2 linked regions of the Hyalangium gracile genome follow. The protein of the gene in region 1 interacts with the protein of each later gene in a pairwise test. Links are inferred from orthologs where the notes say so. Each region holds a gene or a part of one and is shown in the gene's direction. Other genes may lie near its edges.

Evidence for each region.
Region 2: the proteins of hflK (region 1) and ftsH interact in binary tests that used the Escherichia coli proteins (3 or more experiments, as listed by UniProt). The link is inferred for Hyalangium gracile from one-to-one orthologs.

Annotation. Positions count from the first base shown.
Region 1 is NZ_JAHXBG010000002.1:757,183-764,889, forward strand. The notes cover bases 4,071-7,060. They hold hflK (FtsH protease activity modulator HflK), read left to right. Parts: upstream 4,071-5,026; coding sequence 5,027-6,094; downstream 6,095-7,060. Other genes in these bases: KY572_RS06615 (LVIVD repeat-containing protein), read right to left, coding at 4,071-4,795; hflC (protease modulator HflC), read left to right, coding at 6,091-7,029. In the rest of the region: KY572_RS06595 (hypothetical protein), read right to left, coding at 1-516; KY572_RS06600 (nuclear transport factor 2 family protein), read right to left, coding at 590-979; KY572_RS06605 (hypothetical protein), read left to right, coding at 1,371-2,447; KY572_RS06610 (glycosyltransferase family 2 protein), read right to left, coding at 2,479-3,150; more of KY572_RS06615, read right to left, coding at 3,164-4,070; KY572_RS06630 (GFA family protein), read left to right, coding at 7,134-7,592.
Region 2 is NZ_JAHXBG010000005.1:300,186-311,556, reverse strand. The notes cover bases 7,600-10,580. They hold ftsH (ATP-dependent zinc metalloprotease FtsH), read left to right. Parts: upstream 7,600-8,122; coding sequence 8,123-10,039; downstream 10,040-10,580. Other genes in these bases: folP (dihydropteroate synthase), read left to right, coding at 10,127-10,580; tilS (tRNA lysidine(34) synthetase TilS), read left to right, coding at 7,600-7,944. Also shown: KY572_RS12060 (MmcQ/YjbR family DNA-binding protein), read left to right, coding at 1-88; KY572_RS12055 (ChaN family lipoprotein), read right to left, coding at 125-1,678; KY572_RS12050 (TonB-dependent receptor plug domain-containing protein), read left to right, coding at 1,799-4,738; KY572_RS12045 (5'-nucleotidase C-terminal domain-containing protein), read left to right, coding at 4,738-5,568; KY572_RS12040 (TIGR04563 family protein), read right to left, coding at 5,591-5,839; KY572_RS12035 (TIGR04563 family protein), read right to left, coding at 5,848-6,051; more of tilS, read left to right, coding at 6,616-7,599; more of folP, read left to right, coding at 10,581-11,371. UniProt on the Escherichia coli protein: Acts as a processive, ATP-dependent zinc metallopeptidase for both cytoplasmic and membrane proteins. Plays a role in the quality control of integral membrane proteins.

The DNA of each region.
Region 1 (7,707 bases):
CCTGGCACCGTCCGCCAGGGTGAGGGTGAGCTTGTCGGCGACGGTCCTCAAGGGCCGCCCATCGAGCACCAGCTCCATCGAGTATTCGGGGATGGACGTGCCATCCGACAGGCCACGGACCCCAGCGATGGAGCCCGCCAGGTAGAAGTCATCGCTCAGCATGAGGACGGGGGGCTGGAAGATCCCGCCGACAGGCCTCGAGCCCTCGCCCGAGGTATCCACGACGTCCTCGTGCACGAGCTTTTCGAAGGTGCGCCCCCCATCGCGCGTGAGGAGCGCGGCGACCTTGCTCGAGCTCGGCCCGTTGGTCGGCTGGAAGTGCATCAGGAACGTGTCGGGGTCCTCTCCCAGCGGGAACAGCGAGGAGATCGCCGCCGAGCTGAAGCAGTGCGCCGCCAGCGGCTCGCGCTCGAACTCGATGGGCTGAGGCCCCGCCGGCTCCTTCTCGGTGCAGGAGACCCCAACCGCGCCAATCACTACGAGCAGGGTGCGCGCGCACCTCTTCCAGACGTCCAAGCGTCCTCCCTTACGGCCCACCCTTGAATGGGGGTGCTCCATCCTAGGGCCTTCTCTCCTGCTTCGGGGAGCGTCAGCCGAAGGTCGCCTCGGCGAGCACCTTCGTGTCCGCGTAGACGACGTGACGCACGATCTTGCCGTCCCGCACCTCCCAATAGTCAGCGGACGGCGTGTTGAACGGGCGTCCTGTCCTGCGCCCTCGGCCGATCTGCAACGCGACGACCCACACCCGGCCTTCTCCAGCATCCATGAACTGCTGTGGCACCGGGCGGAAGTCCTCCCACAGATCCGCCATGTCGCCCATGGCACGCTGCAGCTCGGGGAGGCCTTTGGCCCCACGGTAGGGGTACCCAGCGGGCACCTGCCACTCGATGTCCGGGTGAATGAGAGACAAAGCTGTCTCGAAGTCTCCTCTCCCGGAGGCCTCGTACAGGGAGCGGACAACGTCAACGGGACTGGCCATCTTGGCGACCTCCTCAGGGGACAGGGAGGACCCTATAGGTGTGGGGACCGGGAGCGAGCAAGAGGGTCATCCCAGAAGCGCATGGAGAGCGCGTCCGGTGGGTCGACGGCGAGCCCCTCACTTGTCATCCTCCGTCGGTCTGGTGATGCTTCGCGCTCCCGCTGGCAACCTCGGTACGGTGGCGTGCTGGGCAGCACCTTCTTCTTCGTGGCCAATATCAGTGTCGCGGGCACTCCCATGGGCATGAGCTGGGCCGGGCTCTGGCTGCTCTGGGCGGTGGCCCGCCACCTCCGTGCCTCGAGGAAAAGCGCGTAGCTGTAACCTGTTCGTGGCCAGGGGCGTATCCAGGGTGCGCTGCTGAAAAGTGCCCTCTGTGATCGGAGCCGTTCCCGTGATCGACTCTCTCCTCCGCCGACTCGCTCCCACCGTCCCCACGACCACCACGCTGCCCCCGCGGACGACTTCGACCTCGCCCGCGGTGACCACGCCCGCGCCGACCCCCTACTTCCAGGATGGCTTCGACCTCCCAAAGCCTCCCTCCGTGAACCTCGGCGCCAGTGCGAGCGCGTCCCCGATCGATCTTCCACCGCTCATCGAGCGCTTCCTGCCTCCCGTGGGTCCGAAGCTGCCGCATCTGGAAGACGGGTGGACGCCGCAGGGCCAGGGCTATGACGCCAGGAGAGGAGAGGTGCTCACGACCTATTACGACGACACCGGCGTGCTGCTCTCGAGCCAGAACAAGAACGACGGGAGCGAGAAGCTTCAGGTTCGCCTGGGAGGGCTCGGCGAGATTCCGCCCCCCTCGCATGGCGGAGGCGTCTCGACGGACGGCGACTACGTCTACGTCTCGGACACGGATCGCCTCTACGTCTACAGCCGCGAGGCGCTCGAACAGGCCGAGCGCGAGGGGACCGCCGTCCCTCCGTTCCAGGTGATCGACGTGCCCGCCGACACGACCGACCCCAACTCGGACACCGGGCTGGTCTCGAGCGGCAGCTACATGACCGTGAAGGACGGCTACGCCTACGTCGGCGGATACAGCAAGGACGGCGACGGCAAGGCGGGCGCTGTCTGGCGGTACGAGATCGACCCGAAGACGGGCGCGCTCGTCCAGAACGAGGACTCGCCGCAGGGGCCCATCCGCGCGCCAGATCGGGCTCAGGGCATCACGGTCGTGGACGGCGCGCTGCTGTTCACCACCGGCGACCACAAGCTGGTGTACCAGCCGTTCGACACGGCGAACTTCGAGGCCGACATCGATGACCGGCACGACATCAGCAACGGGTTGATCGACCCGTATGCACAGGGGCTGAACATCATCGATGGTGAGCTCTGGGTGACGTACGAGAGCGGTTCGGACAAGTACAAGGACGACGTCGAGACTCCCCGAGAACACATCCAGCGCATCCCCTTGGATCGGCTGGACCTCGAAGCGGCGGGTCTGACACCGGAAGACTTGCAGGGCTGAGCGACTCTCGATACCGAGGCGCTCGTCACCTCTACGACTCGTCGTGGACGTACTTCCAGTGCTCCCCCTCCACCCGGGAGCGCCAGACCGACTTGACCGACGGCACGTCCACCAGCACGTACCCATGCTGCTGGAGCTGGAACGACTGGTAGATGTCCGAGCCCCAGTGGGCGTACTCGCCGTCCGGATACGGAAAGCGTGCCAGCACGGACGTCCTCGCGGCGAAGACACCGCCCTGCACATGCACCTGCTCCAGCCAGTCCGCAAACCCCATCGGGGAGGGAGGACCGCTCGGATAGAAGGAGCCAGTGAGGGCCACCGACTCGCTCGGATCGCTCACCAGGGGCTCGAGCAGATCCCAGATCCACGTCGGATCATGCATCCGGCCATGATTGGCGCAGACGTAGAGCAGGAACGGGCGCGACGCCTCCCTCACGGCCTGGTTCATCGCGGGGCCGTAGTAGAGGTTGCGCCCCTTGTTCCAGCGGTACTTCGCCGGGAAGAGCCCGTTGTTCCGAACCGCGCGCGCCAGCCGGGTCAGCTGGCGCTCGCTGTTGTCGATCACCACGAGCTCGGCATCGAGGAGTCGCCAGGACAGCGCCAGGGACGGCAGCAGATCCCGCCGCAGGCGCGTGAGGGCTCGCTCCTCGTCGTTGTGCGGGATCATCACCACCGTGACGCCGAGTCTCGTGCCTCCGGCCATCCCCCGCTCCCGGTCACGGCTCGCGGTAGATGAGCAGGCCGCGCGTCATGTCCACCACGTACACATATCCATCACCCGGCACCCGGATGCCGATGGCGCCCACGAGGCCGCCATCCTTGCGACCTGGATCTGAGTCGCGGAAGGTATTCGCGTAGGCGATCTCCCTGGGCCGCGTGGGGTTGGAGACGTCAAACACACGCAGGCCCTCGGCGTACCAGGCCACGTACAGCCGCTTGCCCACCAGCACCATGTTGTGGATGGAGGTCTGCGGCCGCATCCTGTGCTCGCCGATCTTCACGATGCGCGCCGGGTCGGTGACGTCCAGCACGCGCAGATGGGCGTTGGTGTTCTCGCCGCCCTCGAAGGCGATGGTACGGCCCGCGAACGTGCCCACCGCGTTGGCGTGCGTGGAGTTGTAGATGTGCGTGTCATACGTGTACGAGCCCAGCGGCTGGGGATTCGCCGCGTCCGTCACGTCCACCACGTAGTACCCCTGCCCCATCTGGTTGATGTAGAGCCGGCTCTGGTACGCGAACGAGTCGTGCGGATAGCCGTAGCCGTTCTCGTCCACGGGCACCGTGTAGCGATTGAGCAGCACCGGATCCAACGGGTTGCTCACATCGAAGATGAGCACCTGGTTGACGCCCGCGGCCTGGGCGTACATCCGATTCCCGTCGACGTAGATCGTGTGGACGCTGAAGCTGTCCCCCGGAACACCTCGCACCAGCTGCGGATCCGCGGGGTGGGTGATGTCGTAGACGAGCACGCCGTGCTTGCCGCTGCCCACATAGAGCGCGTCTCCCTTGGCCCAGACCGCATTCCAGCCAGTGTCGCCCTCCACCGTGAGGACCTTGCGCAGCACGGGGTGTGCCTTGTCACTCACGTCGAACACCGCGACCCCGCCCACCGGATTGGCTGGTGCCGGCCCCAGGGTGGAGGCCACCACGTAGGCGTGGTCCTTGGCGACGTACACGTCCAAGGGCGTGCTCAGCCCTTCCACGCGGTGCTCCGAGACAAAGGTGATGCCGGAGGTCTCCGGCTCCGAGAGCCGCTGCAGGCGCACACCCTCGAAGGTGCCCGTCGTCCGGCGAGCCCCACCATTGATGCACGTCTGGTAGCAGCCGACATAGCGCTGCCCACTGTCGGCGGAGCATCCCGCGTAGGCATAGAGCTGCGTGCCGCCATCGGACAGGGTGCGCAGACCGGAGACATAGAAGCTCTCCGTGTCGATCTGCTTCCGCACGAGCGGATAGATGCCCATGCCCTCGTAACCCCCGGTCGTCGAGATCGTGAAGCCCATCGAGCTCAATGAGCCACTCTCGGACCGCGTGTACATCTCATAGATGCCATCGGGCGACAGCTGCGAGAGCGTGCTCCGGCTGCAGGCGGACAGGTCGAAGGACTCGGGGCTGCCACAGGTGACGGGGGCTCCCGCATCCGTCGTCACGAAGCTGGAGCACGGCGCGAACCGGCCGGGATCGATGTAGTCGCCGAGTTCCTCGAGCGGAACGTAGCTGCCGTCCCACTCCTCGCCGGCATCAGGAACTCCCCCGTCCGGTGCGCTCGGCTCGTCGTCGTCGTCACACCCCACCCAGGCACTGCTCAGTATCAGCATGGCGAGGACAAAACGGAACGGTTTCGTCATGGGAGAGAGCCTCTGTCCTGAAGGTGCCGCTCGCGGAACTCCGTCGGAGTCAGGCCGGTGAACTTCGTGAAGCTGTCGATGTTACAGGAACAGTAGCCAGGGGACTGTTGACGATGCTGACCAGGAAGGAAGCGGCGGCAGCATCGCGGTGCGGTCGACCGCTAGACTGAGCTGCCGATTCCGCGTCGCTTTTGCTTGCATTCAAAGCAGTAGACGCCCAAGGACCTGGGCATGGCATGGGACCCTCGCATCCTGAACAACCCACAGAACCGGCCGGACCCGGCGGACGTGCTTCGTGAACTCCGGGACAAATGGAGGCGTGGCTTCGGCCGAAACCTCCTCCTCCTCCTGCTGGCCCTCGTGGCACTCTTCGGCTTCCTCACCAGCTACGCGCAGGTCGAGCCCGATGAGGTCGGCGTCATCCTCCGGCTCGGGCGCTTCATCGACACGGTGGAACCGGGCCCTCACTTCCGGCTCCCCTTCTTCATCGATCAGATCATCAAGGTCCCCGTGCAGCGGCAGCTCAAGGCGGAGTTCGGCTTCCGCACCGAGCGCGTCGGCCCACGGACCACCTACGCGGCGGAGGAAGCGGACGTGAAGCGTGAGTCCCTGATGCTCACCGGGGATCTCAACGTCGCCGTGGTGGAGTGGATCGTCCAGTACAAGATCAAGGATCCGTACAAGTACCTCTTCAAGGTGAAGAACGTGGAGGCCATGCTCCGGGACATCTCCGAGGCCTCCATGCGAGCGGTCGTCGGCGATCACTCGGTCAACGAGGTGCTCACCACCGGCCGCCAGGCCGTGGCGGCCCAGGCCAAGCTCATGCTGCAGGATCTCGCGGACCGCTACGAGACGGGAGTGGACATCCAGCAGGTGGTGCTCCAGGACGTGAACCCGCCGGACCCGGTGAAGCCGTCCTTCAACGAGGTGAACCAGGCCATCCAGGAGAAGGAGCGCGCGCTCAACGAGGCCTATGCCGAGCGCAACCGGGCCATCCCTCGCGCCCGAGGTGAGGCCGAGGAGGCCCTGCGTGCCGCGGAAGGCTATGCCATCGAGCGCGTGAACCGAGCCCGAGGCGAGGCCGAGCGCTTCACCCGCATCTACGACGAGTACAAGAAGGCCCCGGACGTCACCCGCCGCCGCCTGTACCTCGAGGCGGTCAGCCAGGTGCTCCAGGGCGCTGGGCAGAAGGTGGTGATCGACGAGTCCACCAAGGGGCTCACCCCCCTGCTGCGGATGGATGGGCCGAGCACCCCCGAGTATGCCGGCGCCACCGGCAAGAAGGAGGCAAAGCCATGAGCCGCCTTGCCATCATCCTGGGTGGGCTGATCGTCATCGCCGCCGTGCTCGGCCTCTCCAGCACCTACACGCTGAGCGAGCATGAGCAGGCGGTGATCACCCGCTTCGGTGAGCCCAGAGGCCAGCCCATCATCGAGCCAGGGCTCCACTTCAAGATGCCGTTCGCCGACACGGTGAACCGGTTCGACAAGCGCTGGCTGGACTGGCGAGGAGATCCGAACCAGATCCCCACCAAGGACAAGAAGTACATCTGGGTGGACACCTTCGGCCGCTGGCGCATCGTCGATCCGCTGCGCTTCTTCCAGCGCCTGCGGGACGAGCGAAACGCGCAGTCCCGGCTCGATGACATCATCGACGGAGAGACGCGCAACGCCATCGCCTCGTATGCCCTCATCGAAGCGGTGCGCTCCACCAACCGCCCGTTCGAGGACGACGAGTACGTCACCGAGACCGAGCGCGGCGAGACGCTGGAGAAGATCTCCGCGGGGCGGGACAAGCTCACCCGGCAGATTCGCGACCGGGCCGCCGAGGTGGTCAAGGAGTTTGGCGTCGAGCTGGTGGATGTGCAGGTGCGCCGCATCAACTACGTGGATGAGGTCCAGGTGAAGGTGTTCGAGCGGATGATCTCCGAGCGACGCCGCATCGCCGAGCGCTCTCGCTCGGAGGGCATGGGACGCGCCGCCGAGGTCCGCGGCCAGCGGGAGCGCGAGCTCAAGGAGATCCGCTCGGAGTCCTACCGCAAGGCCCAGGAGATCACCGGCAAGGCCGACGCCGAGGCCACGAAGATCTACGCCGAGGCATTCGGGCGGGATCCCGAGTTCTACCAGTTCCTGCGCACACTCGAGGCCTACCCGCAGGCGGTGGACCACAACACCTCGCTCTTCCTGGGGGCGGACTCCGAGTTCTACAAGTACCTGAAGAGCTCGCGGAAGTAGGCCCGTCCCGCCCGGCCTCCGGGCGGTGACAATCCTGACATGAGGCTGTCACTGGCCATGCCTAGATCTCCCGCGTGTCACCTACCCACCTTGGAGAACCTGCCATGACCCAGACGACCGAGACCCTCACCAAGCAAGCGCCGACCCCGACCGTGAGCCCCGTGAAGACCTACACGGGTGGCTGTCACTGCGGCGCCGTGCGCTTCGAGGCCCAGCTGGACCTCAGCCAGCCCGTCAGCCGCTGCAACTGCACCATCTGCACCAAGCTGGGTGGCACGACCACCCTCGTGAAGCCGAGCGCCTTCCGGCTGCTGTCGGGCGAGGAGAGCCTCAGCCAGTACCGGCTCAAGGGGAGCCCGAACTACCGCGCCTTCTGCAAGCACTGCGGCGCCCAGTGCTACGGGGCGGGCAACGTCGCGGAGCTCGGCGGCGACTTCTGCTCGGTCAACGTCAACTGCCTGGACAACGTGGACCCCAACGAGCTGCCCTGCGTGTACTGGGACGGCCGCCATGACAACTGGGCCGCGGGGCCGCGCAACGCGCCCTGGCCCATCCGAGCCTGAACACGACACAGCCCCTCCTTCGCGCCAGGCGAGGGAGGGGCCGAGGTGGGGTGAGGCCTACCGGTCGATCAGACGTTGCCGGTGGTGCCCTTGAGGAGCGCCTGAGCGTCGAACA
Region 2 (11,371 bases), on another replicon or contig:
GAAGAGCGCGCCCACCAGGCGTGCCGTGACGACGAAGAAGAGCGCGGCGCGCAAGAAAGGGAGCGCCCGCGCGAAGTCGGCTCGCTGAGCCACTGCGTGGCGGCTCACACTGTACCGCCGAGGCTCAGCCCAGCCGCTGCACCCAGTGGAAGTAGGTGCTCCGCGGGTCCGGCAGCGGATCTCGGAAGAGGGCGCGGATGTCCGCCTTCTCCACCCGGCCCGTGTCGAAGGCCTGGTACAGCGCGTCTCCCAGCAGGTACCCCAGCGCATGGCTCACGCCGTGGAAGAGCCGATCCCTTCGCAGCGGCAGCAGCTTCACCGCCTCGTCCGGGCCCTCCACCTCCGCCGCCTTGTGCGCCAGCACGAAGGCCGCGATCTGCCGCTCCACGCCGCGCATCCGCGCCACCCGCCGCGCCCACTCCGCCAGCCCCGCGCAGCCCCGCCGCGGGTTCACCAGCTTCGAGCCGAAGAAGCCCAGCGCCTCCTCCATGCACCGCGCGTAGAACGCGTCCGATGCCCGCCGCGGCACCTCCATCGCGTCTCCCACCGCGCAGTGCCGCACGAAGTGCGCCGCCTCCTCCGCCGCGTGGTTCAACGACAGTGACGCCAGGTAGGCCATCCGCGCTCGGGGGATGTAGCTGCTCTCCCTCGACAGGATGTGCCGCCGCAGCTGCGCCAGCTCCACCTGCGTGAAGCGTCCGCGCTGCTGGATGCGCGCCAGGACATCCCCGTCCGCCGCCGTCGCCACCTCCACCTCGTCCAGCGCTCGGCCCACCTGCACGCCCGCGAGCCGCGCGATCAGGCTCGCCATCTCCCGGAACCTGTCCGCCGCGCTGCGATCTCGCAGCAGCGAGTCCCCGGCCTCGGCCTCCAGGTAATCCAGGAAGCTCTGCTGGCACACCACCGGCGAGGCGTTGAGCAGGCAGACCGAGCCATCCGCCAGCTCCACCGCCTCCACCGCTCCGGCGCGACCCTCGCGGGCCAGCCGCCAGTAGACGCCCTCGCAGTTCTGGTACACCACCAGGCTGCGCCGTGCGTGCGACTCTCCGAGCGCCCGCTCCACCTGCTCGGGCAGGTGGCAAGGTGCCACGTGGTACTGGCCCACCAGGACCATCACCTGCGGCCGATCCTCCGCTCGCGCCGCCCGGGCGATGCGCTCCGCCGCATAGGCGTCCCGGAGCTCGAGCGAGCGCTTACCCTGCGCCCGACGATCGATGCCCACCACCTCCAGGCGGTGGCGTCGGGCGAAGGCGAGCAGGGGACGGAAGCCCGACCAGCCATCGAGCCCCGGTCCCGGAGCCCGGCCGAGCCGCTCCAACAGGGCGCGCTCGGGCAGGCGGCCCGTCAGGTAGGCGTCCAGGGAGGCCTGGTGCCGTCCCTCCACGCACTCGAGCGCGAGGACGACGCGGCGCCCCGACTCCAGGGCCCGCTCCACCAGGCCCAGGTACGTCTCCTGGGCCAGCGGCAGGGTGTGGTAGTCGCCCACGTACACCACGTCGGCGGCTCGCACGCGCTGGTGCACCGCGGACAGGGGCAGCGCGACGCGGTAGCCGGTCGTCCTCCGCCGGTACCGGGCCTCGTAGGCACGGAAGGCGGAGGTCTGGCCATCGACGGCACGGGCAATCTGTGCCTTCTGCCGACGAAAGAGAGCGAGGTGGAGGGCTAGCGACGCGCGCATGGGTGGGAAGGCGGTGATCAAGGTCGCATGCGCCTCCCCACCCGGCAAAAAAACGGCGGCCCCCACCGGACGCCCCTTCCTTGACTTCCAAGGGAGTGGCAAAGGACCATCCTCGTGCTCTTGAAGACCGCTCTCGCACGAACGACGCTGCTCACCCTCGTGCTCCTCGCGGCGCTGCCCGCCCGCGCCGAGGAGCAGGCGGTGCTGTTGCACTCCGCACCCGCGAAGGCCGAGGCGAATCGGCCGCTCCGGCTCGAAGGGACCCTGGTCGACGACGCCAACGAGGTCTCGGAGGTCATCGTTCGCTACCGGGGCCCGGGCGAGCCGTATGTGGAGACCCCGCTGGAGCGGCAGTACGGCGATCTGTACCGAGGCACCATCCCCGCCGAGCACATGATCCCGCCGGGTGTCGAGTACTACATCGAAGGGATCCTCAAGAGCGGCGAGCGCGTCTCCGTGTTCCAGTCGTCGAGCCGGCCCGCGCGCGTCATCGTCCCTGGAGAGATTCCTCGCCCCAAGCTGGCTGTCGCGGAGCCCGAGGAGCCGCCTGCGCCGCCCGCGAAGGGCAGCCCCCGGAAGAAGGAGCCGGAGGAGGACGATGAGCTCGAGGCGCCTCCGCCTCCCCCGAAGAAGGCACAGACGGCGCTGTCCGACGATGCCCTGGCCGCGCTCGCCGCCGAGGCCCCCACGGAGGAGCCCACCCCCGCGCCGCCTCCTCGCGCCAGCCCCTCGCCGAGCCCCAGCGGCAACGGGCGCAAGTCCACGCCGGCTCCCACGCCCAAGCCCGCGCCGTCCACCGCGCCAGCGGCCTCCGCCGCACCCGCTCCCGCGCCTGCCCCTGCTGCCTCGGCCTCGCGCCCTGCGCTGGAGCCGCTGGAGCCGATCACGACGAACCCTCCCGCCGCCCAGGGCGGCACGAAGTCCGGGGCTCGCTCGGAGCTGGAGGAGGATCTGGCCCTCTACAGCGCCGAGGACACGCTCGCGCTCGCCACGCGCCACACGGAGACGGTCACCCGGGTGCCCGCCATCGCGGCGGCCTTCGGGCGGGATCAGATCAAGGCGCTCGGTGCGCGCACGGTGGCGGACGTGCTCGACGTGGTGCCCGGGCTCTCGGTGAGCCGGGATGTCCAGGGCTTCTACCGCGTCGGCATCCGCGGGCTGCGCAACGACGCGGAGGTGCTCTTCCTGCTCAACGGGCACCGGCTCAACAACTTCTTCGACGGTCGGGCGCTGATGAACCTCCCGGTGGAGAACCTCGATCGCATCGAGGTCATCCGCGGCCCGGGCTCCGCCCTGTACGGCGCGGGTGCCTTCCTGGGAGTGGTCAACCTCGTCACCGATCGCAGCGAGGGCGTGCGCGTCGCCGTCTCCGGAGGCGGCTTCCCCGACCGGGAGGAGGGGACGTTCGCTCCCACGCTGGATGCCCACGCCTCGGCGGCGGCCACGGCCGGGGAGCTGCGCCTCTTCGGAGATCTCGACGTCTGGGGCCAGTCCGGTGACTCCGCTCCCATCGAGACGGATGCGCTGAACGAGGACACGATCACCCAGCGGCTGCGCCAGGCCAACGAGCCCGCCGGCAAGACGCATGACGAGCGCCTGCTCTTCAACCTGGGCCTGGGCCTCTCCTATGACTTCGGGGACGCGGGGCGGTTGACCAGCTCCCTGCGCTTCCTCACCGAGGACCGCACCGCCCTCATGGGCCTGTTCGACACGGTGGGGCCGGACTCGGACCTGAGCTGGACGGTGGCCCTGCTGGATGTCGAGTACGAGCGCACGGTGGCCGAGGGCATCCAGCTGCGCGTGCGCGGCTACGGCGATCAGCAGGTCAGCAACCGCCTGTTCCAGCTCACCCCGGACAACTTCCGCACGGGCGACGCGGCCGATCAGCTCTTCCCGCTGGGCCTGCAGGAGCAGACGCACGTCAACGTACGCACCCTGGGGCTGGGCGTGGACTCGGACATGGTCCTGGGCAGCGCCAACCGCCTCTCCGCGGGCCTGGTGGCCGAGCTGCAGATGCTCGCCAGCTACGAGTACAAGACCAACTACACCCTCGAAGATCGCGTCCGGCCCACGCTCACCACGCCCGAGGGCCTGATGAACGTGAAGGACATCGCCGATGGCGCCGCCACCCGGCGCATGACGCTGGGCCTCTTCGTGCAGGACCAGTGGACGGTCATCAGCCCGCTGACGCTCACCTTCGGGGTGCGCGCGGACGTCACCCAGCTGCCCACCGCGGACGACGCGGGCGCCATCGACGGCACCCGCCTGGTGCCCAGCATCAACCCGCGCGTGGGCCTCGTCTTCGCCGCCACGGACTCGTTCGTGCTCAAGGCCCTGTACGGCCGAGCCTTCCGCCCGCCCACGCTGCAGGAGCTGGTCGAGAGCATCCCGGACACCAACTACAACCAGGGCCGCTTCGAGGGAAACCCGCTGCTGCGCCCGGCCACCGTGGACACCGTGGAGCTGGGCGTGGACCTCATCCAGGCCGCCGGAGACTCGCGCGTGCGCCTGCGAGGCAACGCCTTCTACGAGCGCTTCCGCTCGCCCATCATCCCGGTGGACACCTCCGGCAACATCATCCCGCTGCGCAACCGCGAGCTGGGCGTGCGCGTCTTCGGCGTGGAGGCCGAGGCCCGCCTCGAGGCCTCCAAGCGCGCCAACGCCTGGGTCAACGCCACCTTCTTCCGCGCCGAGGACCTGGAGCTGCCCTCGCAGTCGCGCCTGCTCACCGACACCCCGCAGGCCCGCTTCAACGCCGGCATGTCCATGCCGATTGGCGACTGGGTGAACTTCGACGTGGTGGTGCGCGCCGGCGCCGAGCGCCGCAACGACACCCGCTCCGTGCTGGAGCTGATCCGCCGCTACCAGATCCCCGCCTACAGCCTCATCACCGCGCAGCTGCGCACCGAGCCCATCCTCGACCACTTCGAGGTGTCGCTGGTGGCGCAGAACCTCTTCGACCATGACTTGCGCGACGACGTGCCCCGCCCGGACCGCGTCCCGGGGCTGCTGCCGCGCGAGGGCCAGTCCGTCTACCTCACCGTCCGGGGCCGCTACTGATGAACCGCCCGCTGCTCACCGCCCTCGTGGCCGCCATGCTCGCCCCAGGCCTGGGCTGCCTGGCCTACAACGATCCCTGCCAGCCGCTGGTGGACGACCCGGACGCCGTGCTCGGCTTCCTGGGCGAGGACGTCTACATCGACAAGCCCTTCGCCCGGCACGACAACAACGCCCTGGGCCAGCTCGCCGCGGACTCCTACCAGCACGCCGAGGACGACTCGGCGGCCCCCGCGCAGCTGGGCATCGTCAACGGCGGCTCCATTCGCGCCGAGGGCCTGTGCATCAACCGCACCATGCTCCCCAAGGGCGCGCTCACGGACGGCGTCCTCCACGAGGTGTTCCTCTTCGAGAACCAGGTGGTGACGGTCAACCTCACCGAGAAGGAAGTCGTGGACATGTTCGAGCGCTCGGCGGGAGAGCTCGTCCCCGCCGGGCAGCCCATCACCTCGCCCAGCGGTGGCTTCCTCCACGTCTCCGAGAGCACCACCCTGCGCGTGGACTGCGAGTACCCCCGCGGTCAGCGGGTGAGGGCGCTCACGATTGGCGGCAATCCCGTGGTGCTGCCGCCGCGCACGGATGCCTCCCGGCAGTACCGGGTGGCCATGCCCAGCTTCCTCATCAACGGAGGAGACGGCTACGGCGCCATCTTCGGCAATGCCGGCAAGGATCCCGCGCGCAACCCGGCCCAGTCCCGCAAGCTCGGGGGCGTGGACTCCAACATCGTGGCTGGGTACATGCGCACGTCGTACGCGACCGAGGCGCGGCCCCTGCGTGAGGCGCAGCGCATCATCTTCGAGAACTGCGCGCAGCCCACCCGGCCCTCACGCTGAGGGCCGGGCAGGTCGAACCCACCTAAGGCTTGGGCTCGCCGTCGGTCGCGGGCGGCGGGGCCGCCACGGCTGCCACCGGCGCCGGCTTGGGCGTCGGGGTGAGCACGTCGTTGACCGAGGGCATCTTGCGGATGTCCGAGCGGGCCACCTTCCAGGCCTGCTGGACGATCCAGGAGAGGGAGCGATCCTGGCGAGTCGCCTCGCGCTGGATCTCCTCGAGCATGTCCTCGGGGAAGTAGAGACTTTGCTTGCGATGATCAGTGGAGGACATGCGTTTACCTACTCCTCACGAGGATCCTGGCGCTCGTCGCCGGTGACGTCATTGACGGCCGGGAACGCCTTGATGCGCTCGCGGGCGATCTTCCATGCCTGCTGAACGACCCACGACAGAGAGCGGTCCTGTCGGTTCGCCTCCTCCTGGATCTCCTTCAACATCTCTTCGGGGAAGTACAGGGATTGCTTGCGCTTGTCGGTGCCTGCCATACCGAGTCTCCGGAGCGGATGCGAGGTGACGACCTGAGACACACCGGCGGGGTTATCCGACAGACGCCCTAGCCGGTCAACGGTTTCAGTCATTCCTCTCGATAAGCGATAGGTGTGACATGCCGGACCATTTCTGCTCCGTGTGGAAGCATCTCGGGTGCATGGAATCCGTGAAAGCAGGGGAACCGGTGTGAGTCGTGGCCCGAGCGGTGGCTCCAGGGCTCGACGAAGGGGCGGATCCAGGCCCCGAAAAGGGAAACGCCCCGGGCCTCAGAGACAGAGGCCCGGGGCGCTCCGGAAAGAGGGACCGCCAGGTACGAATCCTAGCGGTCCCGTGGGCCCAGAGGGGGAGGGGGGGGACCCCTAGGCCCAACGCCGAGAAATCTTGAAAATCAGCTTACTTCCAACACCGTCTACCACCCCGCCCATTCCGCCCCCATCTCTTCCATGGGGATCATAAGAACCACCCCCAGCGCGTTCAACCGACGGCTCTTGGGTTAACGCGGCCGCTGGAAAAACCATTCCCCCTTCTGTTCGATGCCGCGCACCGGGCTCACGACACACTTGATCACCTCGACACTCGTGGCGGCCTACCGGCACTTCGGGCTGGCAGGCCGCTCGGTGCTGCTGGCTGTCTCGGGGGGCGCGGACTCGAGCGCACTGCTGGTGGGCACGGCGCTCGTGCGAGCGCAGCTGGGGCTCTCGGTGGAGGTGGCCACGCTGGACCACGGGCTGCGCCCCGAGGCGGCGGACGAGGTGCGAGCGGTCGAGCGGCTGGCGGCCCTCCACTCGCTCCCGTGCCATGTGCGCCAGCTCCACCTGCGACCCGGCACGAGCATGGAGGTGCGTGCGCGTCAGGCGCGGTACGAGGCGCTGGAGGAGCTCCGCTCCGAGCGTGGGCTGATGGCGGTGGCCACCGCGCACACGGCGAATGATCAGGCGGAGACGCTGCTGATGCGGCTGGCCCGAGGCACCGCCCTGCGAGGCGCGGCGGGCATCCTGCCGAGGCGGGGCACGTTCGTCCGCCCGCTGCTGGAGCTCACGCGCGAGCAGATCGAGGCCTTCCTCCAGGAGCAGGGCACGGGCTTCGTGACGGATCCGATGAATGCCGATGTCCGCCTCTTCCGGACGCGCATCCGTCAGGAGGTGCTCCCGACGCTCACTCGGGCGGCGGGCTTCCCGGTGGTGGAGCGCCTGGCCTCCTTCGCCCGACTGGCGGCCGAGGACGAGGCCCTGCTGGACGGCATGGCGGAGAGCGCCTGGCAGCGGCTGCTGCTCGAAGGAGGGGCGCTGGACGCGGTGGGGCTCCGCGCGCTCGAGCCTCCGCTGCGACGGCGCGTGCTCGCGCGCCTGCTCGTCCAGGAGGGCGTCGCCGTGGATGACGCGACCCTCCGACGGGCGAGCGAAGCGGTGGAGCGCGGAGGCTCCGCCACCTTGAGCCGCGGGCTCCAGCTCCGGTCTTCAGGTGGGCTCGTGCGCTGTGTCCGCCCGCGCGCCGCCGTGCGCGGCTCGCTCTCCTTGGAAGGAGAGGGCACCACGGGCGTGCTGGAAGGAACGGGGTGGAGCTTCCGCTTGGGTGGCTCACAGGCCACGCCGGGTGCGCTTCACCTGGCCCTGCCGGCGCAGACCCGCTGGCCGCTCACCGTGCGGACGCGAAATCCAGGGGATCGGATCCGAGGGCCTCGCGGTTCGCGAAAGCTCCAGGACGTCTTCGTGGACCTTCGCGTGCCCGCCGAGCGTCGAGATCTCCAGCCGGTGGTGACGGACGCGGAAGGGCAGGTGCTCTGGGTTCCGGGGCTCTGGACTCCACCGGAGGCGGGGGCAGCCGTTGCCGGGCCGAGCCTGTGGGCGATTCCCCCCAGTCCGAGCAACAGGGGCAGCGGTTCGTTATAGAGTGGTCATGGGGCGGATGGAGAAGGGCCACGAACCCCTAAATAGTTGAGGGCTTTTTGCTGTTGCTGATACGGTCCGAAGTTGGGCGATTCGCCACGCCTCGGCCCAAACAGTTGAAATATCTGGGCGTTTTCCGGCATGGCCCGCATCCGCCGAGCATCGAAAGGGCAGCAGACACGTGCGTTCGACTTACAAGACCATCGGCCTCTGGGTGATCCTGATCGTCCTGTTCGTGGCCTTCTATAACTTCTTCTCACAGGGCAACGAGCAGGTGGACGAGCCCGCGTTCACCCAGTTGCTGGCGAAGGTCGAGAAGAAGGAGGTCAGGGCGATCTCCATCAAGGGCAACGTGTACTCGGGCGAGTACGCGGACTCCAAGACGCGGTTCCGGACCACGGGCCCCGTGGCCGACACCTCCATGCTCTCGAAGCTGCAGGACATGGGCGTGGACGTGAAGTACGAGAAGGAGGAGCAGAACAACCTGTGGTTGACCATCCTCGGCCAGTGGATGCCGGTGGTCTTCCTGTTCCTGTTCTTCATCTTCTTCATGCGCCAGCTGCAGGGCGGCAGCGGCAAGGCGATGACCTTCGGCAAGTCGAAGGCCAAGCTCCTCAACGAGAGCCACAACAAGGTGACGTTCGCCGACGTGGCCGGCGCCGACGAGTGCAAGGAGGAGCTGGAGGAGATCGTCGCCTTCCTCAAGGACCCCAAGAAGTTCACCAAGCTGGGCGGCCGCATCCCCAAGGGCGTGCTGATGATGGGCTCGCCGGGCACGGGCAAGACGCTGCTGGCCCGCGCGGTGGCCGGTGAGGCCGGCGTCCCGTTCTTCTCCATCTCCGGCTCGGACTTCGTGGAGATGTTCGTGGGCGTGGGCGCCAGCCGCGTGCGCGACCTCTTCGAGCAGGGCAAGAAGAACGCCCCCTGCATCATCTTCATCGACGAGATCGACGCCGTGGGCCGTCACCGTGGCGCGGGCCTCGGCGGTGGACACGACGAGCGCGAGCAGACGCTCAACCAGCTGCTGGTGGAGATGGACGGCTTCGAGTCCAACGAGGGCGTCATCCTCATCGCGGCCACCAACCGTCCGGACGTGCTGGACCCCGCGCTGCAGCGCCCGGGCCGCTTCGACCGGCGCATCGTGGTGCCGCGGCCGGACCTGAAGGGCCGCCTGGGCGTGCTCAAGGTGCACACGCGGCGCGTGCCGCTGGCTCCCGAGGTGGACCTCGAGGTCATCGCTCGCGGTACGCCGGGCATGACGGGCGCGGACCTGGAGAACCTGGTGAACGAGTCGGCGCTGATGGCCGCGCGGCAGAACAAGGAGCGCGTGGACCTGAGCGACTTCGAGGCCGCCAAGGACAAGGTCTTCATGGGCCCCGAGCGCAAGTCCATGATCATGACCGAGAAGGAGAAGCGGAACACCGCGGTGCACGAGGCCGGCCACGCGCTGCTGGCCAAGCTGCTGCCCGGGTGTGATCCCCTCCACAAGGTGACGATCATCCCTCGTGGCCAGGCCCTGGGCGTCACCTGGAGCCTGCCCACCGAGGACAAGGTCAACGGGTACAAGAAGCAGATCCTCGATCAGATCACCATGGCGATGGGCGGTCGGCTCGCCGAGGAGATCATGTTCGGAGAGATGTCCAGCGGCGCCGCCAACGACATCGAGCGCGCCACGGAGACGGCTCGCGCGATGGTCTGCCGCTGGGGCATGAGCGAGAAGCTGGGGCCCCTGGCGTTCGGCAAGAACGAGGGCGAGGTGTTCCTCGGCCGCGACTTCAGCGCCACGAAGGACTACTCCGAGGACACCGCGCGGCAGATCGACGCCGAGGTGCGCGGCATCGTCATCGGCTGCTACGAGAACGGCAAGCGGCTGCTGGTGGAGAACAAGGAAGTGCTCCAGCGCATCTCCGACGCGCTCGTGGAGTACGAGACGCTGGATGCCGAGGACGTGAACATCCTGCTCCAGGGCGGAACGCTGACCCGCGAGCGGCCGCCCCCGCGCGTCATCACCCCGCCCAAGTCCACCGAGAAGAAGGACAAGCGGAAGATCCTCGACGCGCTCGAGGCGATCCCCAAGATGGAGCCGAACAAGGCGTGAGCCTGAAGCTCCCGTAGAACCGAGGCCCTCCCCGCTCCGAGCTGGGAGGGCCTTTCTGCTTTCGCCGTCTGCCCTGGAGCCCGCGCGATGATCCGTGCCCACCCCCTGGTTGCCGAGCACCCGGAGGCGCTCGAGCTCGCCTTCCAACGGATGGGGCTGCCCACGCCCGCCCGCGAGTACCTGCTGGAGAAGCTGCCCCAGTACCAGCTGCTGCTCACCGGGCTGACGAAGGTGGAGGGCCGCTTCCTCAAGGGCCTCTTCGAGGCCTCCGCCGCGCCCGGGCGAGAGGAGTTCCCCGGCTATGTCTCGGGAGATCTCCGCACCCGCCCCGGCAGCGGCCTGCTCACGGGCCGGCGCGAGCAGTTCGAGCGGCTGATCGCCGCGGCGAGGGCCGATCCACGGCTCGCCGAGCTGGCGGGGGCGCTGAGCCGGGGGCTGGGCTCGGTGGCCGCGCCGGCGCCGCTCACGCTCGGTGGCACCACCTTCATCTTCGGTGCGCGCACCCATGTGATGGGCGTGGTGAACGTGACGCCGGACAGCTTCTCCGACGGAGGGCGGTACCCGTCGGCGGAGGCGGCCATCGCGCACGGGCTACGGCTGGCGGAGGCGGGCGCGGACGTGCTGGACGTGGGCGGCGAGTCCACCCGGCCGGGCTCCCAGCCTGTCTCCGCCGAGGAGGAGCTGGCCCGGGTGCTCCCCGTCCTCGAGGGGCTGCGGGCGCGCACGCCGGTGCCGCTCTCGGTGGACACCACCAAGGCGGCCGTCGCGCGCGAGGTGCTGAAGGCGGGGGTGGTGCTCATCAACGACATCAGCGGCTTCCACTTCGACGCGGAGCTGCCGCGCGTCGTCGCCGAGGCTGGGGCGGCCTGTTGCCTCATGCACATCCAGGGCATACCTCAGTCCATGCAGCAGGCGCCTCACTACGAGGACATACTGGATGAAGTCCTCACCTTCCTCGAGGAGGGGGTGGCGCGTGCGGTGGCCGCTGGTATCGCCCGAGAGTCCATCCTCGTGGATCCAGGGATCGGCTTTGGCAAGACCCTGGGGCACAACCTCTTCCTGTTGCGGAGGCTGCGTGATCTACGGGTGTTGGGGCTGCCGGTGCTGGTGGGTACCAGCCGCAAGGGCTTCCTGGGCGCGCTCACCGGGGGCAAGCCAGCGAGCGAGCGTCTTGCCGCCACGCTCGGCTCGGTGGCAACGGTGGCTGCGCTGGGAGGCGCGGATTTTGTGCGCGTGCACGACGTGGCAGAAGCCCGCGATGCGCTGGCAGTGACGGAGGCCATCCGAGGGGCCACCGACGGTGGGGCCCTGTACGGAAGGAGCCGGGTGGTT